Regions from separate parts of the Cupriavidus sp. Met-2 genome, predicted to be linked through region 1. Evidence: predicted binding sites of a transcription regulator. Region 1 holds the regulator's gene; each other region holds the start of a gene.
The links. Region 1 encodes FNR, which switches genes on or off when oxygen is low (the NO sensors DNR and NnrR bind a similar motif). Its sites were predicted from a motif close to TTGATNNNNATCAA; they were not measured.
Positions count from the first base shown of each region.

Region 1 (4,482 bases):
GTGTGGGGACTCTCGAATACGGGAGGCGCTGCAAAATGACTAACTGCCCCGGGGCCGGGCGGAGTGCCGCCCACCGGGGCGTGAGGGCAACACGATGAGCGCGCCCCTTAACGCCCCCGATCACTCGGACGATCACGCCTCGAACGATCCGTCTGCAAGCCAGTCGTCGAGCGATCGTAACGGCAACACTTGGCGTCCCGCGCCGCCCCCCAAGGGCGCAGAGACCACCGAGGAAGCGCTGTACGAGGTCCGCCGCAAGATCTATCCGCGCTCGACCTCTGGCGCGTTTTCGAGCTGGCGCGTGTGGCTGGTCATCCTGACGCAGTTGATTTACTACGGGACCCCCTGGCTAAAGTGGAATGATCGCCAGGCCGTGCTGTTCGATCTCGGCGCGCGCAAGTTCTACATCTTCGGTCTCGTGCTGTGGCCGCAGGATGTGATCTATCTTGCCGTGCTGCTGGTCATTTCTGCGCTATCGCTATTCCTGTTCACAGCCATCGCCGGACGCCTGTTCTGCGGCTACGCCTGTCCCCAAACGGTCTACACAGAGATATTCATGTGGATCGAGCGACATGTCGAAGGGGATCGCATCGCGCGGATCCGACTCGACGGCGATCCCTGGAGCCTGCGCAAGCTGCGAATCAAGGCGACCAAGCATGTGCTCTGGGTGCTGATCGCACTGTGGACGGGCTTCACGTTTATTGGATATTTCGCGCCGATTCGGGAGCTTGGTAGCGAGGTCCTGCATTTTACGCTCGGACCCTGGCAGAGTTTCTGGATGCTGTTCTACGCGTTTGCGACCTGGGGCAACGCCGGATTCATGCGCGAGCAGGTGTGCAAGTACATGTGCCCCTATGCGCGCTTCCAGAGCGTGATGGTCGACCGCGATACCTATGTCGTGACCTATGACGTGGGTCGTGGGGAGCCGCGTGGTAGCCGTTCCCGCAAGACCGATCGCCATGCCGCTGGCATTGGCGATTGCGTGAATTGCAGTATCTGCGTGCAGGTGTGTCCGACCGGTATCGATATTCGCGATGGCCTCCAGTACGAGTGCATCGGTTGCGGTGCCTGTATCGACGCGTGCAATCTGGTCATGGACAAGATGGAGTACCCGCGCGGACTGATCCGATACACGTCGGAAAATGCGATGCGCAAGTCCCTGTCGACATCCGACGCGCGCAAGCGGCTGCTGCGACCACGCACGATCATCTATACGCTGATCTGGTTGGTTCTGGCGGCGGGCTTCGTCGCGTCGCTGGCAGTGCGGTCGCCGATCAAGGTCGACATCATTCGGGATCGCGGCGCGCTGGGCCGGGAAGTGGAGGGGCGCTGGATCGAGAACGTCTATCGGCTCCAGGTGATCAACACCACGGAAGCGCCGATGCGGATTCGCGTGGAGGCTGAGGGCGACGACCTGACTGGACTGACGGTCGAGTATGACAAGTCCGCCGAGGCCATGCAGCCAACGTCCAACCGGTTGTTGCCGATTCGCATCCGCGTGCCGATCGACGATGCCAAGGAAGGCACGCACAAGATCAACGTAACGGTGACGGCGGAGGGCGAGGACGGCCGAGACGCGCATATCAGGCAATCCACGAGTTTCATTGTTCCCCGCAATCTGTGATGCTGAGGGCGAAATGGCAGCAAACAAGGAGAGCGCAATGACATCCCAACAGTCCAAGCCCTGGTACAGGGAACCGTGGCCGTGGCTTTTGATGAGCGGTCCGTTGCTTGCAATTATTGGCTGCGGCGTGACCATCTGGCTCGCCAACACGCATCCGGATTTGCCGGTTTCCGGCGTGGAGCGTCATGGTCTGGTCGTAGAGAAAACGGGGGCGGAGCATGTAACGTCGCCGGCTGCGAGGCGCCCATGAGACTCCGCTGGCTGATGTGGGTACTTTGGCCGGCGTTTCTGATGGGCGGAGCGGCCACCGCCACCGTATTTTCGGTCGTTGATCCGGGCGATCTCACGTTCTTCGGGCACCAGGTGGAAGCGTCTCGTGAGGCGGTCTACACGATTGGCTTCCTGGTGGCGTGGTTGTTTTGCGCGTTGTCCAGCGGGCTGACGCTATACACCATGCCAACCAAGCTCGAGGAGACCGACGAACTCGAGTAATGGATCGAGTGCTGGTAGAAAGCAGAACGGCCGCACCGGGAACTGAATTCCAGGTGCGGCCGTTTTCCTGGCTAGGACGTTCGTTAGCAGTTTCGGCTATAGACCTGCCTGATGCCTTCCATGTCCACGAGTTTCACGTGTCGTTGGCGAATCTGAATCAGGCCGGCTTCGGCGAATCGAGAGAAGAGCCGACTCACGGTTTCGAGCTTGAGGCCAAGGTAGCTGCCGATTTCTTCGCGGCTCATCCGCAGCACGAACTCGCTCGACGAGTAGCCGCGCATCGACAGGCGCTCCGACATGTTGACGAGAAATGCTGCCAGGCGCTCTTCGGCACGCATCGAGCCAAGAGTGATCAGCATGATCTGGTCCTGCGAGATTTCCTTGCTCATCAGTCGCAGGAACTGTTGCTGGAGCGACGGCAAGGTGCCGGACAGCGATTGCAGGTCATCGAATCGTACGACGCAGACCTCGGTGTCCTCGAGTGCAGTGGCATCGGATGCATGCTGCATCTCGCCGAGGCCGTCGAGTCCGACGACTTCACCGGGTAAATGGAAGCCGGTGATTTGCGTGCGTCCGTCCTCCATGGTCACGTGGGTCTTCAATGTGCCAAAGCGGATCGCATAGACTGCGGTAAGTGGCTCGCCCATGCGATAGAGCGTTTCGCCCTTGTGAACACGAACGCGTTCCTGTACGAGCGTGTCCATCTTTGCGAGGTCCTGTTGCGACATGCCCACGGGAAGGCAAAGCTGGCCCATGGCGCAAGTGGAGCAACGTGGAGACATCTCGGTGACGGGAATGGAGGTAAGCAATTGATGGTGCTCGCATGAATGCGCTTGCGATGGAGGCGCGATGCAGGCATTTTACAGCTTGATGTGACGCAGAAGCGAGGAACAGTTGCCATTTGGTGTGCTATTCAGTGTCTTTACACTTGCATTGCTTGGCGGCGTGCATTGCGCAGCCATGTGTGGAGGAATTGCCATTGCCGTCGAGCAACGGCAGTCCGGGGCGGCTGTCGCGGTCGTTAACGTCGTGCATCGTTCGCGGTTGCACTGGTGGCTGGAACTACTGGTTATGCACGCCGGGCGTCTCACGACCTATGTGCTGCTTGGGGCACTGATGGGGGCGGTGGGCGCGACAGTCTGGAAGCAGGATTACCTGCCAGTGCAGCGCTGGCTCTACGGTGCAGGCAGCCTGTTGCTTGTTCTGACCGGGGTGTGGTTGTTGCGGGGCCGCGTCATGCGGGCAGCGTGGCTCGAACGGCTGGCGGCGCGGGCGGCCTCGTATGTCGTTCAGGGCATCGCGTCGCTGGGTATGCAGATGCCGCTTCGCTTGCGTCGGCACGCGCCCATCATGCGGCGCTATGGGATGGGGTTGGCCTGGGGGCTGGTGCCTTGCGGTATGGTGTACGGCGCACTTGCGCTCGCCTTGTTGGCTGGTAATGCGCCTTCTGGGGCACTTGTCATGGCGGCCTTTGGCATCGGGACGCTGCCGAACCTGCTGGTGATCTCGGGTTTGTCGGGCTACCTGCGGCAACTGTCGCGCCGCCCCAGCGTGCGAGTGGGCGCCGCGCTTATTGTGATCGGTTTTGGGGCGCTGGGTGTCGCACGCGCCGTCTGGCTGCCCGATACGCTGGCCAATCACGGCTTCTGCGTCGTGTTCTAGACTTTTTTGCTGGTTGCAGGGCGGGGCTGGAATGCCATACAATCGCGAAACCACGGTATCGCGCTCCGATGCGCTCGTGGCGTCGCCGGGGCTGCATTCCCGATCTGGGGTGTGTGCCCAGGGGGTCTGGGCAGGTCTGGCTTGCCAGGATCGTCCCCACAGTTCATCCGGTTCACAAGATCTGGTTCCAAAGTCCGATGGGGCTGTGTGGAGAGGTGGCGCCGGTGCCAGGCGAAGTTGCCTGGGCCGATATCGATTGTTTCTTGCCGCCTTGGCGATCTGATTGTCCAGGTGAATGTCCACCCCAAAAGGGAGAGGGTGCGACGCAAGAGGTCCGTTGACTGGCGCAGTCTGTCAGCCCCGGACGATCTCCTGCCGGAACGACCCGGCAATTCGATGCAAAGAAAATGAGGTGCACGGCTGCGCTGCGAAAAGCTGCGAGTTAGCTGCGCGATGAGATGGCGGTGGCTTAGGCCTCGCTGTATCTGCAATCTCCAGTGCTTCAGGATTCGTCCAGAAGCAGGTGCAAAGACAGGCTGCACACAATCACATGAATACCCAAGAGGCGAAGATCGTCCTCGAGACCGCGCTGATCTGTGCGCAGGAGCCGTTGCGCGTTGGTGATCTGCGACGGTTGTTCGCCGACGACGTCGGTGCCGACACCATCCGGGTTCTACTCGAAGAGCTGCGCAACGACTGGCAGC
Region 1 covers NZ_JBBHZL010000002.1:318,979-323,460, reverse strand. The annotation lists gene ccoP (cytochrome-c oxidase, cbb3-type subunit III) at 1-39, shown strand, start outside; gene ccoG (cytochrome c oxidase accessory protein CcoG) at 95-1,624, shown strand; gene WD006_RS06745 (membrane protein) at 1,638-1,874, shown strand; gene WD006_RS06740 (hypothetical protein) at 1,871-2,116, shown strand; gene fnr (fumarate/nitrate reduction transcriptional regulator Fnr) at 2,200-2,925, opposite strand; gene WD006_RS06730 (sulfite exporter TauE/SafE family protein) at 3,011-3,778, shown strand; gene scpB (SMC-Scp complex subunit ScpB) at 4,329-4,482, shown strand, end outside.

Region 2 (4,482 bases), on a different contig from region 1:
TACCAAGGCGTCAATAATCAATCGCCACCCCGATTTGGTAACAACGATCTCTACTGAGTCCGAAACTGCGTTCCTGCTGCATTCGCATCCTCCTGATTCACCCATGACGCACGCTTGACGCTGCCGGAGCCCAGATTGCTTGTACTCCGGGCACGAAACCGGTATAGCGCTTGCTCGATGGATATTGGGCACACGCGTGGCGCCACCCCCATGTTTCATCGCATAATTACGAATACAGATTCTGGCTGGAGCAGCAAGTCGCCCGCCACCGACCACGAATCCAGGACAGGAGTTGGGAATGGGGCCGGAAGCCGTGACGGGCACCGATGACAATGGCGACCGGCGAATCGCCGAAAACGAAGCACGGCTGGCGGGAATCATCCGCTCGTCGATGGAAGCCATCATCTCGGTGGACGAAGAACAGCGCGTGGTGCTGTTCAACCCGATGGCGGAAAAGCTGTTTGGCTTGCCGGCGGAACAGGCCATGGGCCGCCCCCTTGGCGATTTCATCCCTGCCCGTTTCCGCACTGCCCATGCGGCGCACGTCACGCGTTTTGGCGTGACCGGTGTTTCCGACCGGCAGATGGGGCGCCAGCTCACGCTGCACGCCCTGCGTCAGGACGGAACCGAATTCCCGATCGAAGCGTCGATCTCGCAGACCTCCGATGGTGCCGGACACAAGCTTTTTACGGTCATGCTGCGCGACGTCACCGCTCGCGTGCGTGCCGAGACTGCGCTGCAGCGGTCCCGCGAGGAACTCCAGGCGCTGTCGGACAGCATCCTGGCAGCGCGCGAGGACGAAAAGCGACGCGTCGCGCGCGAGCTTCACGACGATCTGGGCCAGCGCCTGAGCGCGCTGAAAATGGATCTGGTGATGCTGGAGACCGACTTGCGTACCGACTGCGGCGCTGTGCGTGCGCTCGGACAGGTCAGCGCCATGCACACTGTCATCGACGAAACCATCGCCGCCGTGCGCAGGATTTCATCCGATCTGCGGCCCGCGTTGCTCGATGAACTGGGCCTCGCTGCCGCGCTGGACTGGCTGGCCAAGGATTTCAGCCGGCGCTACGCGATTCCGGTGAGCACGCGGACCCCCGAGGAGATCGACGTCACCGAACAAGCCGCCACCGCTGTGTTCCGGATCGTCCAGGAGGCGCTCAACAACGTCGTGCATCATGCGGACGCCAGCGAGGCCTGGGTAACGCTGACGCACCAGAACCCGAACCAGAACCACGATCACGACCAGTACGTGCTGCGCGTGCACGATGACGGGCGCGGCTGGAACGGCCAGCCGAAGGACGGCGCGCGACGCTCGTTCGGCCTGCTTGGCATCCGGGAACGGGCACGCCTGCTGGGTGGCACGGTGTCCATCGAACATTCGCCCGGCGAGGGCTTCGAACTCGTCGTCACGTTTCCGGGTCATCCGGATTGCAAGGAGACCCAGGCATGATTCGCGTGATCATTGCAGACGATCACACTGTGGTGCGCAACGGATTGCGCCATATCCTCGAACGCACCAGCGACTTCGAGGTGGTTGGCGAAGCAGCCCGCGGTACCGAGGTGCCACAACTCGTGCGCGAGCTGTCGCCGCATGTCATCCTGCTGGACCTGTCGATGCCCGGCCGGAACGGGCTGGAACTGATCCGGCAGCTGCGGACCGATCATCCGGCACTACGAATCCTCGTGCTGACGATGCACGCGGAGGAACAGTATGTGGTCCGCGCCTTCCGTGCCGGCGCGGCTGGCTACCTGACCAAGGAAAGCGCGGCGACAGAACTGGTGGAGGCGCTGAGGAAGGTGGCCGCGGGCGGCACCTACGTCAGCCCCGCCATGGCCGAAAAGCTGGCGCTGGGCCTGCAGGAAAAGCCCGATGCGCCGCACGAGGGCCTGTCGGATCGTGAACTCGAGGTCTTCCGGCGCATCGTCGACGGCGAGTCGCTCACGCAGATCGCTGCCGCGCTGTGCGTCAGCGCCAAGACGGTCAGCACCTACAAGATGCGCCTGATGGAAAAACTCCAGCTTCGCAGCGACGCCGCGCTGGTCCGCTATGCGATCGAGGCGAGGCTGTTCGGCGACGAAGACAAGCTATAGCGTCGTGGCCCCCAGCCACAGCCCCGTCGTTCAGGCCGCCTCGCCGCGAATCAGCAGCACCGGCTTGCTGGTCTTGGCCACCACACCTTCAGAGACGCTACCCATGATCATGCGGCGCACACCGCGTCGGCCGCGCGTACCCATCACGATCACATCGGCTGGCCAGCGGTCGGCATAGCCGACGATCGCGCCGGCGATGTCACCGGGTACCGCCGACTTCTCTGCCAGTTCGGTTTGAAACCGCACGCCAGCGTCCTGGAGACGGCGAGCGGCGGCAGCCAGGGCCTTCTTGCCGAAGTCCGTCAGCCCATTCAGGATGTCCTGCGGATTGACGAAACCTGCCTCAAGGAACACTTCGCCCTCGTCCACCACGAACAGGACCTTCACCTCCGCGCCCATGCCCTTGGCCAGCCCGGCTGCCTGCGCAATGGCCAGGTCGGAAGACGGGCTGCCATCCACGGCAACCAGGATGCGTTCATACATATCGGTCTCCTCAGTCCGGGCCACGTGCCCTCACTGACCCAGCATAGGACGTGCCAAGGCTCCATGGTTGATGTATCGCAAGACGACCCGAGCCCACCGAATCAGGCGCTCTTGATCTGTCGCAACCATACGCGGCACATCACGCATACATTTGAGACCCAAATGGCGCCGAAGCGCCTTGCTTTTTCAGGAGACCACATGGACATCTCGGCGATCATGGTCCACGTCGATGCCTCGCAATCAGTGGAGGCCCGGCTCTGTCATGCCGTGGCGCTGGCCGGATCGTTTAACGCCACGCTGATCGGCCTGCTCTCGCTAAGCGCGGACGAGCCAGCGTGGGTCTACCGCACTGCGGACGGCCGCCGCGAGCGCCAGGCCTACGAGCCGGATCTTGGCGCCGCATGTGAAGCCGCCCGGGAAGCCTTCGATATCGCCACCGAAGCCGCGACGTTTGCCGTCGACTGGCGCGTCGGCGAGGGCGCACCCACCGACGCCATCCAGTGCGAAGGCCGGCTGGCCGACCTGCTGATCGTCGGCCAGCCGGACCGATTGAACACCGACGGCGAGGTAGCCCGGCACTTCGTCGAGACGGCCATTCTTTCGAGTGGCCGCCCGGTGCTGGTCATTCCTCAAGGGCCGCTGCCGGACGCCTCCACCTTCCCCTATAGCTCGATCGTGGTGGCCTGGAACGGTACCCGCGAATCCGCGCGTGCGCTGCATGACGCGCTGCCGTTGCTCAAGCGCGCCACCCAGGTCGACGTGGTGTCCTGCATTCCTCCGCACGCGCGCCGCAAGGCCGAGCTCTCCCCGCCCGCCTACGCGGCAAACTGGCTGGCTCGGCATGGCGTGCACGCGGGCATGGTCGAGATGGTGCTGGAACGATCGGCCGATATTGGCGAGTCACTGCTTGCCATCGCCGGCCAGCGCCGGGCCGACCTGCTGGTTTGTGGCGCATATGGCCGGGGACTGCTGCGCGAGGAATTGCTGGGTGGCGTGACGGACACCGTGCTGCGCCACGCCACGATTCCCACCCTCTTTTCCTACTAGCCGCGCCGACACCCCTTGCTCGGGCGCTCAGTCGAGCGCTTAGTCGGGCGCTTAGTCGAGCCTATAGATACCCCGGTACTCGGGCATCGTGACATCCCAATGCAGCGAATGCTCGATGCGCTGGCGTAGCGCATCGGCGGCACCGGGCTCGCCGTGGACGATGAACGTCTGCCGTGGCGGCGTCCCGATGGCACTCATCCAGTCCATCAGCCCATCCGCATCGGCATGTGCCGAGAAATGGCGGATCTGTTCGACTGAAGCACGCAGCTCGACTTCGCGCCCGTGCATACGCAATGTGCGCTGGCCGGACGCCAACGCCGCCCCCCGCGTTCCCGCCGCCTGGAACCCCACCAGCAGGAAAGTGCTGCGCGGGTCCTGCCCGAACGACTCAAGGTGATGCACCACGCGCCCGCCCGTCAGCATTCCGCTACCGGCCAGGATGATCTTCGGCTGATCCAGCCGGTTGATGCGGATCGACTCCTCCATGCTCCGGGTCGGAATCGCCACCGAACAAGCAGCCGCGCACGTTTCGGGGTCGAGGCGCAGTTCGTCCGTGTGCTCGCTGAGAATCCGCGTGGCTTCGATGGCCATCGGGCTGTTCAGATAGATGGGCACATCGGGAAAGCGCCGTCGCTGGCGCAGGCGGTAGAGGCAATACAGCAGCAACTGGGCGCGCCCAACCGCAAAGACGGGAATGATCACGCTGCCGCCCCGGGCAACGGTCTTGCGGATGATATCGGCCAGCAGTTCGATGGGATCGCCCTCCGGGTGCAGGCGGTCACCGTAAGTCGATTCCACGATGAGGTAATCCGCCGCGGTGGGCGGCTCCGGCGGCCGCATCAGCATGTCGTCCTGCGGGCC
Region 2 covers NZ_JBBHZL010000011.1:199,208-203,689, forward strand. The annotation lists gene WD006_RS22345 (sensor histidine kinase) at 299-1,450, shown strand; gene WD006_RS22350 (response regulator) at 1,447-2,091, shown strand; gene WD006_RS22355 (universal stress protein) at 2,122-2,574, opposite strand; gene WD006_RS22360 (universal stress protein) at 2,773-3,621, shown strand; gene WD006_RS22365 (MBL fold metallo-hydrolase RNA specificity domain-containing protein) at 3,673-4,482, opposite strand, start outside.
Region 2: a site for FNR is predicted at 2,642-2,655, ahead of WD006_RS22355 (universal stress protein). Genes of this name have one in related genera too.

Region 3 (4,482 bases), on a different contig from region 1:
CACGCCATAACCGCCTGCCATGTCGGCATTTGGTCAAGTCTGTTGACGTACGCCCCTGTCTTCCGGGTGCCGCATTGCGCGGCGCGGTGAGATCAGGGCGGCTACTCCCCAATGGAAGGTCGCATTTTAGCGAGACTGGCGACCGAAGTCCACCCGTCTCGCTGTTTCTGTCAATTCAAGGGAATGTCGCTAACGCCGCCATTCCCGATGTGCTCAGACCGGAGTCGGAGCGTTTTCGCTGGTTTGGCGACCGCGAAAATCCGTCCAGCACAGCGCCTTGAAGTCGTAGAGCTTGCAGCGGTGGGCTGTATGGAAATACCAGCGCCACGAGAACTTCTCGATGATGATGCGACCCGGCAGTGCGTGCTCGAGCAGCGCCTGGGCGCGCTTGAGCTGGTACAGCGGGATGCTCATGTCCACGTGGTGGGCCGTGTGCTCCATGATGTGATGCAGGGCCGCGCCGATGCCGAAGTTAAAGCGCAGATGCACGGTCGTCGACACGAAAGGCTGGGCCTTCGCCCACATGGCCTTGGTGTCGTACCACGCCACGCTGGTATGCGTATGGTGGACGTACAGCACGAAGCCAACGGTGGCGTTCCAGATCAGGAAGGGCAGCACGAAGCCGGTGCCGACCAGCAGCAGCGGGGATTGCCCGGTGGCCACGGCCAGCCATACCAGCGCGCCGATCCAGACTGCGCCGAAAGCTCCCACGAGCGCGCAGTCCCACATGAAGATCGGGCGACGCGTCGCCATCTGGCGCTTGCTGGGGAAGAACAGCTTGAACCACCAGATCTCGATCAGGTAGTAAAGGCCGGCGCCAAGGCCGTTGCGGTAGATGCGCTCCAGAATCCGGCGGCTGCGCGGCAGCGCGCGGAATTCCTCGAGCGAGTAGGGCGCCCAGACGAAGTCGAAGCCCTTCAGGTTCGTGTAACCATGATGGACGACGTTATGGCCGACTTCCCAGAGGCTGTAAGGCGTGAGCGACGGCAGGAACGTGAGCCGGCCCAGCCACTTGTTCAGGCCACGACGGTCGGTCAGGCTCTGGTGGCAGGCATCGTGCCCAATGATGAACAGGCGCGCGATGATCAGTCCGGCCAGCACGCCGAGCCCAACCTTGGCCCACCAGGGTGATGCCAGGACCACACCGGCCAGTACGGCAGCGAACAGCGCGTAATCGAACGCGAACAGAAGCAGCGCGCGCGCGGTGCTGCGGCCGCCGAGGGGAATCAGCCAGCTGCGGATCGTCTTGCGATTCGGAAATGGGGCCTCGAAGGCGATTGGCTCCGGCAGGGGAGTGTTCTTGGCCGGGCGTTTGGGGCGGTTCGTGCCGTGATTCGGCGCTTGCGAGATCGCGTCGGCGTCGGCCGGCGAGAGGGTGTCAGATGGGGCAGTCATCAAAGGTCTGGCGAGTCGGTATGCATGTGCGTCTGCCCGGATGGGCGGACTTTATATGCGTGACAGGCTAGAAGGCTTTGATGACCGTTGTGTTGATTATGGTCAATGCTCCGCGAGGGCGGATTCGCATTGAGACCAAAAAAGCACATCGACGGACCATGTTTGGGTGGAATCGGCCGATCCACACAAACATGCCCCGCCTAAGTCCGATCAGGCGGCGACCGGGCTAGTGGCTTCGCCCATGATGTAGACGTTCTCGATGACCCGGTCGTCGCCAAGCATCGCGAACGCGAACAACTGCTCTTCAAGCGTTTCCGAGCGGCTGCTGCGGCGGGAAATCAGCGGGGTGGCGTCCGGGTCCAGCACGACGAAGTCGGCCTCGCAGCCCACTTCGAAGCTGCCGATCCGGTCCTGCCAGCCGAGCGCCTCCGCAGCGGCGCGCGTGGCCAGGTAGAACATGCGTAGTGCCGTCAGGTGGTAGCCGCCCATCCGCGCCACCTTGTGCGCCGCGTTCATGGTGCGGAACATCGAGAACGACGTGCCGCCGCCAACGTCCGTCGCCAGCGTGACGTTCAGGCGATTCGCATCCGACTGGTGGAAGTCGTAGAAGCCGCTGCCCAGGAACAGGTTCGACGTGGGGCAGTGAGCCACGGCCGCGCCGCTGTCGGCCAGACGGCGGCGGTCATCCTCGTCGAGGTAGATCGCGTGGCCGTAGAACGCGCCCGGGCGCAGGAGCTTGTAGCGGTCGTACACGTCCAGGTAGCTGCGCGCATCGGGGAACAGCTCGGCCACCCATTTCACCTCGTCGCGGTTTTCCGCCACGTGGGTCTGGATGAAGACGTCGCTGTGGGCCTTCGCCAACTCGCCGCAGGCTTCCAATTGAGCCTCGGTGGAAGTCGGTGCGAAACGCGGCGTGATCGCGTAGGCCAGGCGATCGACGTTGTGCCATTTCGAGATCAGGTCGGCCGATTCACGCGCGCCGCTCTCGGCTGTATCGCGCAGGAAGTCCGGGCAGTTGCGATCCATCAGCACCTTGCCGGTGATCATCCGCATGTGGCGTTGCTGGCTGGCGGCGAACAGTGCGTCGGCCGATGCCGCGTGCACGGTGCTCCAGACCATTGCGGTGGTCGTGCCGTTGCGCAGCAGTTCGTCGGTGAAGAAATCGGCGACGGCCCGTGCATAGGCGGGGTCGCTGAAGCGGCGCTCCTCGGGGAACGTGTAGGTGTCCAGCCAGTGCAGCAGGCCCGGCGACGGCGACGCGATGATGTCGGTCTGCGGGTAGTGGATGTGCGTGTCGATGAACCCGGGCACGATCAGCTTGCCGCGATGGTCGACGACTTCGGCGCCTTGCGGGATATCGCGTGACAGGTCCGCGTAATTGCCGACTGCGGCGATGCGGCCGGCCTTCACGATCATGAGGCCGTCTTCCCAATACTGATAGGCGTCGTCGTGAAACTGCGGGTCACGCAGGAAGTGCAGGATACGGCCGCGGATTGCGCGGGTCACGGCGTTGTCGGCGCCAGATGCAGGGGAAGTCGTCGTCATCTTCATGTCTTCGGGGCGGCCGGTGCCTCGCCCGTTCGGTATTGCAACGGGCGAAGCATCCAGCGTTCTTGGAATGCGCCCGGTCAGGTCGTGGTTGTCACGTTGGCCGTCGCGGGCGGGGATGCGGGCGTGGCCGACCAGAAGTGGTCGACTTCAGCCAGGAATTCGGCCTTCTGCACGTCCGGCAGGAAGGCCGCTTCAAAACTGTTGCGCGCGAGCTTGTGGGCATCGGCCGCATCGAGCGGGAGTGCGTCGAACGATGCCTCCCAGTTCGCATTCATATAGCCGCCAAAATAGGCGGGGTCGTCCGAATGGAGCGTCACGGCCACACCGGCGTCGAGCAGACGCTTCATCGGGTGATCGCGCAGGTCGGGGTGGACCATCAGCTTCTGGTTCGACAGCGGGCAAACAGTCAGCGCCACGCGTTCACGTGCCAGGCGCTGCACCAGCGCCTCGTCCTCGATCGCGCGCACGCCGTGGTCGATCCGCTCGACCTTGAGGATGTCCAGTGCATCGGTCACGTACTGTGGCGGGCCTTCCTCGCCAGCGTGCGCCACCAGATGCAGGCCGAGTTCCTTCGCGCGGGCAAACACGCGCGCGAACTTCTCGGGCGGGTTGCCGCGTTCCGAAGAATCCAGTCCCACGCCGACAAAGCGGTCGCGATAGGGCAGTGCCGCCTCCAGCGTGGCCAGCGCATCCTCCTCAGACAGGTGGCGCAGGAAGCAGAGGATCATGCTGCTCGAAAAATCGTACTCGGTGCGTGCCTGAGCCAGTGCGTCGGCGATGCCGTCGATCACCGTGCCCATCGGCACACCACGCGCGGTGTGGGTCTGCGGGTCGAAGAAGATCTCGGCATGGCGGACGTTGTCGGCGGCGGCGCGCTTGACGTAGTCCATCGTCATGTCGAAGAAATCTTCTTCGGTCAGCAGCACGCTGGCGCCGGCGTAGTAGATGTCCAGAAACGATTGCAGGTCCGTGAAGGCGTACGCGGCGCGTAGCGCTTCCACGTCCGGATAGGCCAGCTTGACGTTGTTGCGCTGGGCCAGCCTGAAGATGCGCTCGGGTTCGAGCGTGCCTTCGATATGCACGTGCAGTTCGGCCTTGGGGGTACGGCGGATCTTGTCCGCCAGCGCGGCATCGATGGTCATGGGGCCTCTTGTCTTATGGCGGCAGCCGGATCACGGCTGCCCAGTTACGGATGCACCGCCTCCCGCCGGCTGGCGGCCAGCGCGGCTGCGCGCTGGTCGCGGACCTGGAGCAGTTGGGCGACGATGGCTACCGCAATCATAGCCGGTGCCTTGTCCGTGATGCCGGAGACCCCCATGGGACATGTCATTTCCGGAAAGCGCGCGGCGTCGATGCCGTGCTCGGCCATCCGGTGTTCGAACTTCGCGCGCTTGGTCTTCGAGCCGATCAGGCCGAAGTAAGCGAAATCGGTGCGGCGGAAGATCCGCTCGCAGAGGGTCTGGTCGAGCGCATGGCTGTGCGTCATGACCAGGAAATAGCTGCCTGCCGGGGCCTGGTCGACCACGGCTTCTGCCG
Region 3 covers NZ_JBBHZL010000001.1:874,473-878,954, forward strand. The annotation lists yybP-ykoY riboswitch at 1-122, opposite strand, end outside; gene WD006_RS04145 (fatty acid desaturase) at 214-1,395, opposite strand; gene guaD (guanine deaminase) at 1,606-2,940, opposite strand; gene WD006_RS04155 (adenosine deaminase) at 3,024-4,088, opposite strand; gene xdhC (xanthine dehydrogenase accessory protein XdhC) at 4,133-4,482, opposite strand, start outside.
Region 3: a site for FNR is predicted at 1,488-1,501, ahead of WD006_RS04145 (fatty acid desaturase). Genes of this name have one in related genera too.

Region 4 (4,482 bases), on a different contig from region 1:
CCGAAGCGCCATGCATCGTGCTTCCGCCGATGGCTGCGGGTGCATTTCCACCTCGTTCATTCCCGCTTCCCGAGATCACATGGCCGATCCCATCCTCATCGCCAAGAATGCCGACCAAGAACTCGTGCTGTTGCCCGAAATGGGCAACCGCCACGGCCTGATCACCGGGGCGACCGGCACGGGCAAGACCGTCACGCTGCAGACGCTGGCCCAGGGCTTCTCGCGGCTGGGCGTGCCGGTGTTCATGGCCGACGTAAAAGGTGATTTGACCGGCATTTCCCAGGCCGGCCAGCCCACGGACAAGCTCAAGGCCCGCCTGGCCGAGCATGGCCTGCCCGAGCCGGTCTGGGGCGCATGCCCGACCACGCTCTGGGACGTCTTCGGCGAAAAAGGCCACCCGGTGCGCGCGACGGTTTCCCATATGGGGCCGCTGCTGCTGTCGCGGATGCTCGAACTCAACGATACCCAGGAAGGCGTGCTGAACCTGGTATTCCGCATCGCGGACGCTAACGGCCTGCTGCTGCTCGATTCCAAGGATCTGCGGGCGATGCTCCAGTACGTGGGCGACAACGCGGGCCAGTTCACGACCGAGTACGGCAATATTTCGGCGGCGTCGATCGGCGCGATCCAACGTGGTCTGGTGGCGCTCGAATCGCAGGGAGCGGACAAGTTTTTCGGCGAGCCGATGCTCAATCTCGAGGACTTCATCCAGACCGAGAAGGGGCAGGGCGTGGTCAACATCCTGGCCGCCGACAAGTTGATGAACGCGCCGCGGCTCTACGCGACCTTCCTGCTGTGGATGCTGTCCGAGCTGTTCGAGAAGCTGCCCGAGGCCGGCGATCTGGAAAAGCCCAAGCTGGTGTTCTTCTTCGACGAGGCGCATCTGCTGTTCAACGATGCGCCCAAGGCGCTGCTCGACAAGATCGAGCAGGTCGTGCGGCTGGTGCGCTCGAAGGGCGTGGGTGTGTATTTCGTGACGCAGAATCCGGTCGATATCCCGGACACTGTGCTCGGTCAGCTTGGCAACCGCGTGCAGCACGCGCTGCGCGCATTCACGCCGCGTGACCAGAAGGCGGTCAAGGTGGCGGCCACGACGATGCGCGCGAACCCGAAGCTCAATCTGGAGCAGGTTATCGGCGAACTCGGCGTGGGGGAGGCGCTGGTGTCGTGCCTCGACGCCAAGGGCACGCCCTGCGTCACCGAGCGTGCCTGGGTGCTTGCGCCCGGCAGCCGTATCGGCCCGATCACGGACGACGAGCGTCGGGCGTTGATCGCGGGGTCACTGGTGGCGGGTACCTATGAGAAAACGATTGACAGGGAATCGGCGTACGAGAAGTTGCGCGGCAACGCGGCGGCGTCGGGAACGGGAACGCCGGGGCCGGCCAGTGGCGGCGCGGCAGGCGGGACAAGTGGTAGCGCGGAGCAGGGCGGCTGGCTCGATCAGGCTGGCGAGATCTTCGGCACGCTGACGAAAGGCACCGGCAAGAGCGGGCGCGGCGATTCGATCCTTGAGTCGATGGCCAAGTCGGCGGCGCGGACGGTGGGTTCCCAGGTGGGACGGGAACTGATTCGCGGCGTGCTGGGCAGTCTGCTCGGCGGCGGCAAGCGCAAGTAGCTTGCGAAGCTGGACCAACGCCGATGCATCAAAATAGAACGCCCGCGCGATGCGGGCGTTTTTCATGGGGATCGTCAGGGGCCAGCGCCGGCGCCGCTGGCCAGGGGCTCAGTTGCCGCCGCGCCGCGCAGCCTCTGCGTCCTCGCGCATCTTGCGCGCGAACATGCGCGCAAAGAACGCGCCCATCCCGATGATGAAGGCAATGACGGCCAGACTGCCGAGCCCGGTGGGCGTTGTGAACAGGATCTTGATGGCTTCCATGTGGGACTCCCTTCGCTTTTATATTGATTCACCGTGTATCGCGGACAGTGTAGTCAGTACAAGGCACGGGGAAAGGTCATCCCACAAAAACCTTGAGGCGCATCAAGCGCCTCAATTTCATTCAGACGAATCCAGTTCAGTTCGAGCTTAGTTCTTGGTGCCGAAGAGACGGTCGCCGGCGTCGCCGAGGCCCGGCACGATATAGGCATGGTCGTCCAGATGGTTGTCCAGCGAGGCGACGTAGAGCTTCACGCCGGGGTGGGCCTTCTGGAACACCTCGACGCCCTCGGGCGCAGCCACCAGCGCCACGAAGGTGATGGATTCGTCCTTGACACCACGGCGCTTGAGCACATCCACCGCATGGGCAGCCGAATAACCGGTGGCGACCATCGGGTCACACAGGATGAACGAGCGATCTTCCACGTCCGGCAGGCGCACCAGATACTCCACCGGGCGGTGCTGATCGTCGCGATATACGCCGATATGGCCGATACGCGCCGACGGAATCAGTTCCACCAGGCCGTCGCTCATGCCGACGCCGGCGCGCAGCACGGGCACGATCGTCAGCTTCTTGCCGGCGATGACCGGGGCGTCCAGCGGCACCAGCGGCGTGTCGATGCGGCGCGTGGTCAGCGGCAGGTTGCGCGTGATCTCGTAGCCCATCAGCAGCGTGATCTCGCGCAGCAACTCGCGGAACGTGCGTGTCGACGTTTCCTTGTCGCGCATGTGCGAGAGCTTGTGCTGGATCAGCGGGTGATCGAGGATGAAGAGATTGGGAAAGCGCGGATCTTGTTTCATGGCGGCAGGCTCGGAAATCGGGAAGGCCCCCCCTGGAGCGGGAGGGCCCTGTGCAGCGCGATTGTAATGGATGCGCGGGCCTGCCCGGTGGTCAGTCCACCGTGATCCCGGCCGACTTTGCGACCTTTCCGAAACGTTCGTATTCAGTCTGAGTCAGTGTCTGCAATTCGGCTGCACTCGAACCCTTCGGATTGAAGCCGGCCTGGGCCAGCTTGTCGCGCACGTCCGGACGCGCCAGCGCCTCGACGAACGCCGTATTGAGCGCCTGCACCACCGGCGCTGGCAGGTTGGCCGGGCCGTAGACGCCGAACCATGGTTCTACCGCGTAGCCCGGCAGTCCGGCTTCGGCCAGCGTCGGCACATTCGGCAGCGACGGCGAGCGTGTCTTGCCAGCCACCGCCAGCGCGCGCAGCTTGCCAGCCTGGATGTGCGGCAACGAGGCCGGCAGGTTGTCGAACATCACCTGGATGTGGCCGCCGAGCATGTCGTTGATGGCCGGGCTGCTTCCCTTGTACGGCACGTGAGTCAGATTCGTCTGCGTCACCTGCGAGAACATCGCGCCGGCCAGGTGCATCGAGGTACCCGTGCCAGCCGTGGCATAGGTCAGCCCCGGATGAGCCTTCGCATAGGCAATCAGTTCCGGAACGGTTTTCACCGGCAGGCTCTCGCTCACCTCCAGCACGATGGTCGAGGTGCCGAGCAGGCTGATCGCCGTGAAGTCGCGCCGCGGATCGAACGGCACGTGCTTGTAGATATGCGGGTTGAGGGCGTTGGTCGAGATCGCGCCGAAGCCGATCGTGTAGCCGTCGGCTGGTGCCTTGGTCACGGCATCCATGCCGATGTTGCCACCGGCGCCCGGCCGGTTCTCGATGACGACCGGCTGACCGAGCTTTTCGGCCACGCGCTGGCCCACGGTGCGGGCCACGAGGTCGGTGGTGCCGCCTGCGGCATAGGGCACGATGAAGCGAATCGGCTTGCTCGGGAAGCTGTCGGCGGCAAAGGCGGCTGACGGCACGGCGAACGCGAGCAGGGTGGCGGAAAGGATGGCACGGCGGCGCGCCGTGAAGCGGTAGGACGGCATGACTCGGGTATCTCCAGTTTCTTGTTGTTCCTGCGCGGCGCGCGGCTCTGGCGCGCCGCGCAGGCGCCGGCCATTGTATGGGAAAGCAGGCATTGGCGCGGCCCCGGCGAGCATTGCGTCTTTTGGCATACAATCGCCGGGTTCCCGCCGCGCGCCGCACGAATCGAACGTGCCGGCCCGGCGTATGCCCGAACTGCGTCCCCCGTGCCTGCCTCCCAGAAGTCTTTGTCTCCGCCCGTCGAAGTGCCTGCCGCACAGCGCGTCGGGCTTGCCGTCGCGGCCATCGGCGCCGTGCTTTTCTCGGCCAAGGCCATCGTCGCCAAGCTGATGTACCGCTACAACGTCGACGCCGTGATGGTGATCACGTTGCGCATGATGTTCGCGGTGCCGTTGTTCATGGCAATCGGCTGGTGGCAGGCGCGCAAGCTGCCCGCGTTGTCCTGGGCCGATCGTGGCCGCGTGGTGTTCCTGGGCTTCATCGGCTACTACCTGTCGAGCTTCCTCGATTTCATCGGGCTGCAATACATCACCGCGAGCCTCGAGCGGCTGATTCTGTTCCTGACTCCCTCCTTCGTGCTGCTGACGACCGCGCTGGTCTTCCGCCGGCCTATCGCGGCCCGCCAGTGGATATCGCTGCTGCTGGCCTATGTGGGCATCGTGCTGGTGTTCGCGCACGACCTCGACGTGAGCGGCCCGCAGGTCTGGCTGGGCGGCGCGCTGGTGCTTG
Region 4 covers NZ_JBBHZL010000001.1:768,053-772,534, forward strand. The annotation lists gene WD006_RS03620 (helicase HerA-like C-terminal domain-containing protein) at 80-1,615, shown strand; gene WD006_RS03625 (DUF3149 domain-containing protein) at 1,724-1,876, opposite strand; gene upp (uracil phosphoribosyltransferase) at 2,024-2,674, opposite strand; gene WD006_RS03635 (Bug family tripartite tricarboxylate transporter substrate binding protein) at 2,766-3,755, opposite strand; gene WD006_RS03640 (DMT family transporter) at 3,999-4,482, shown strand, end outside.
Region 4: a site for FNR is predicted at 1,969-1,982, ahead of WD006_RS03625 (DUF3149 domain-containing protein). Genes of this name have one in related genera too.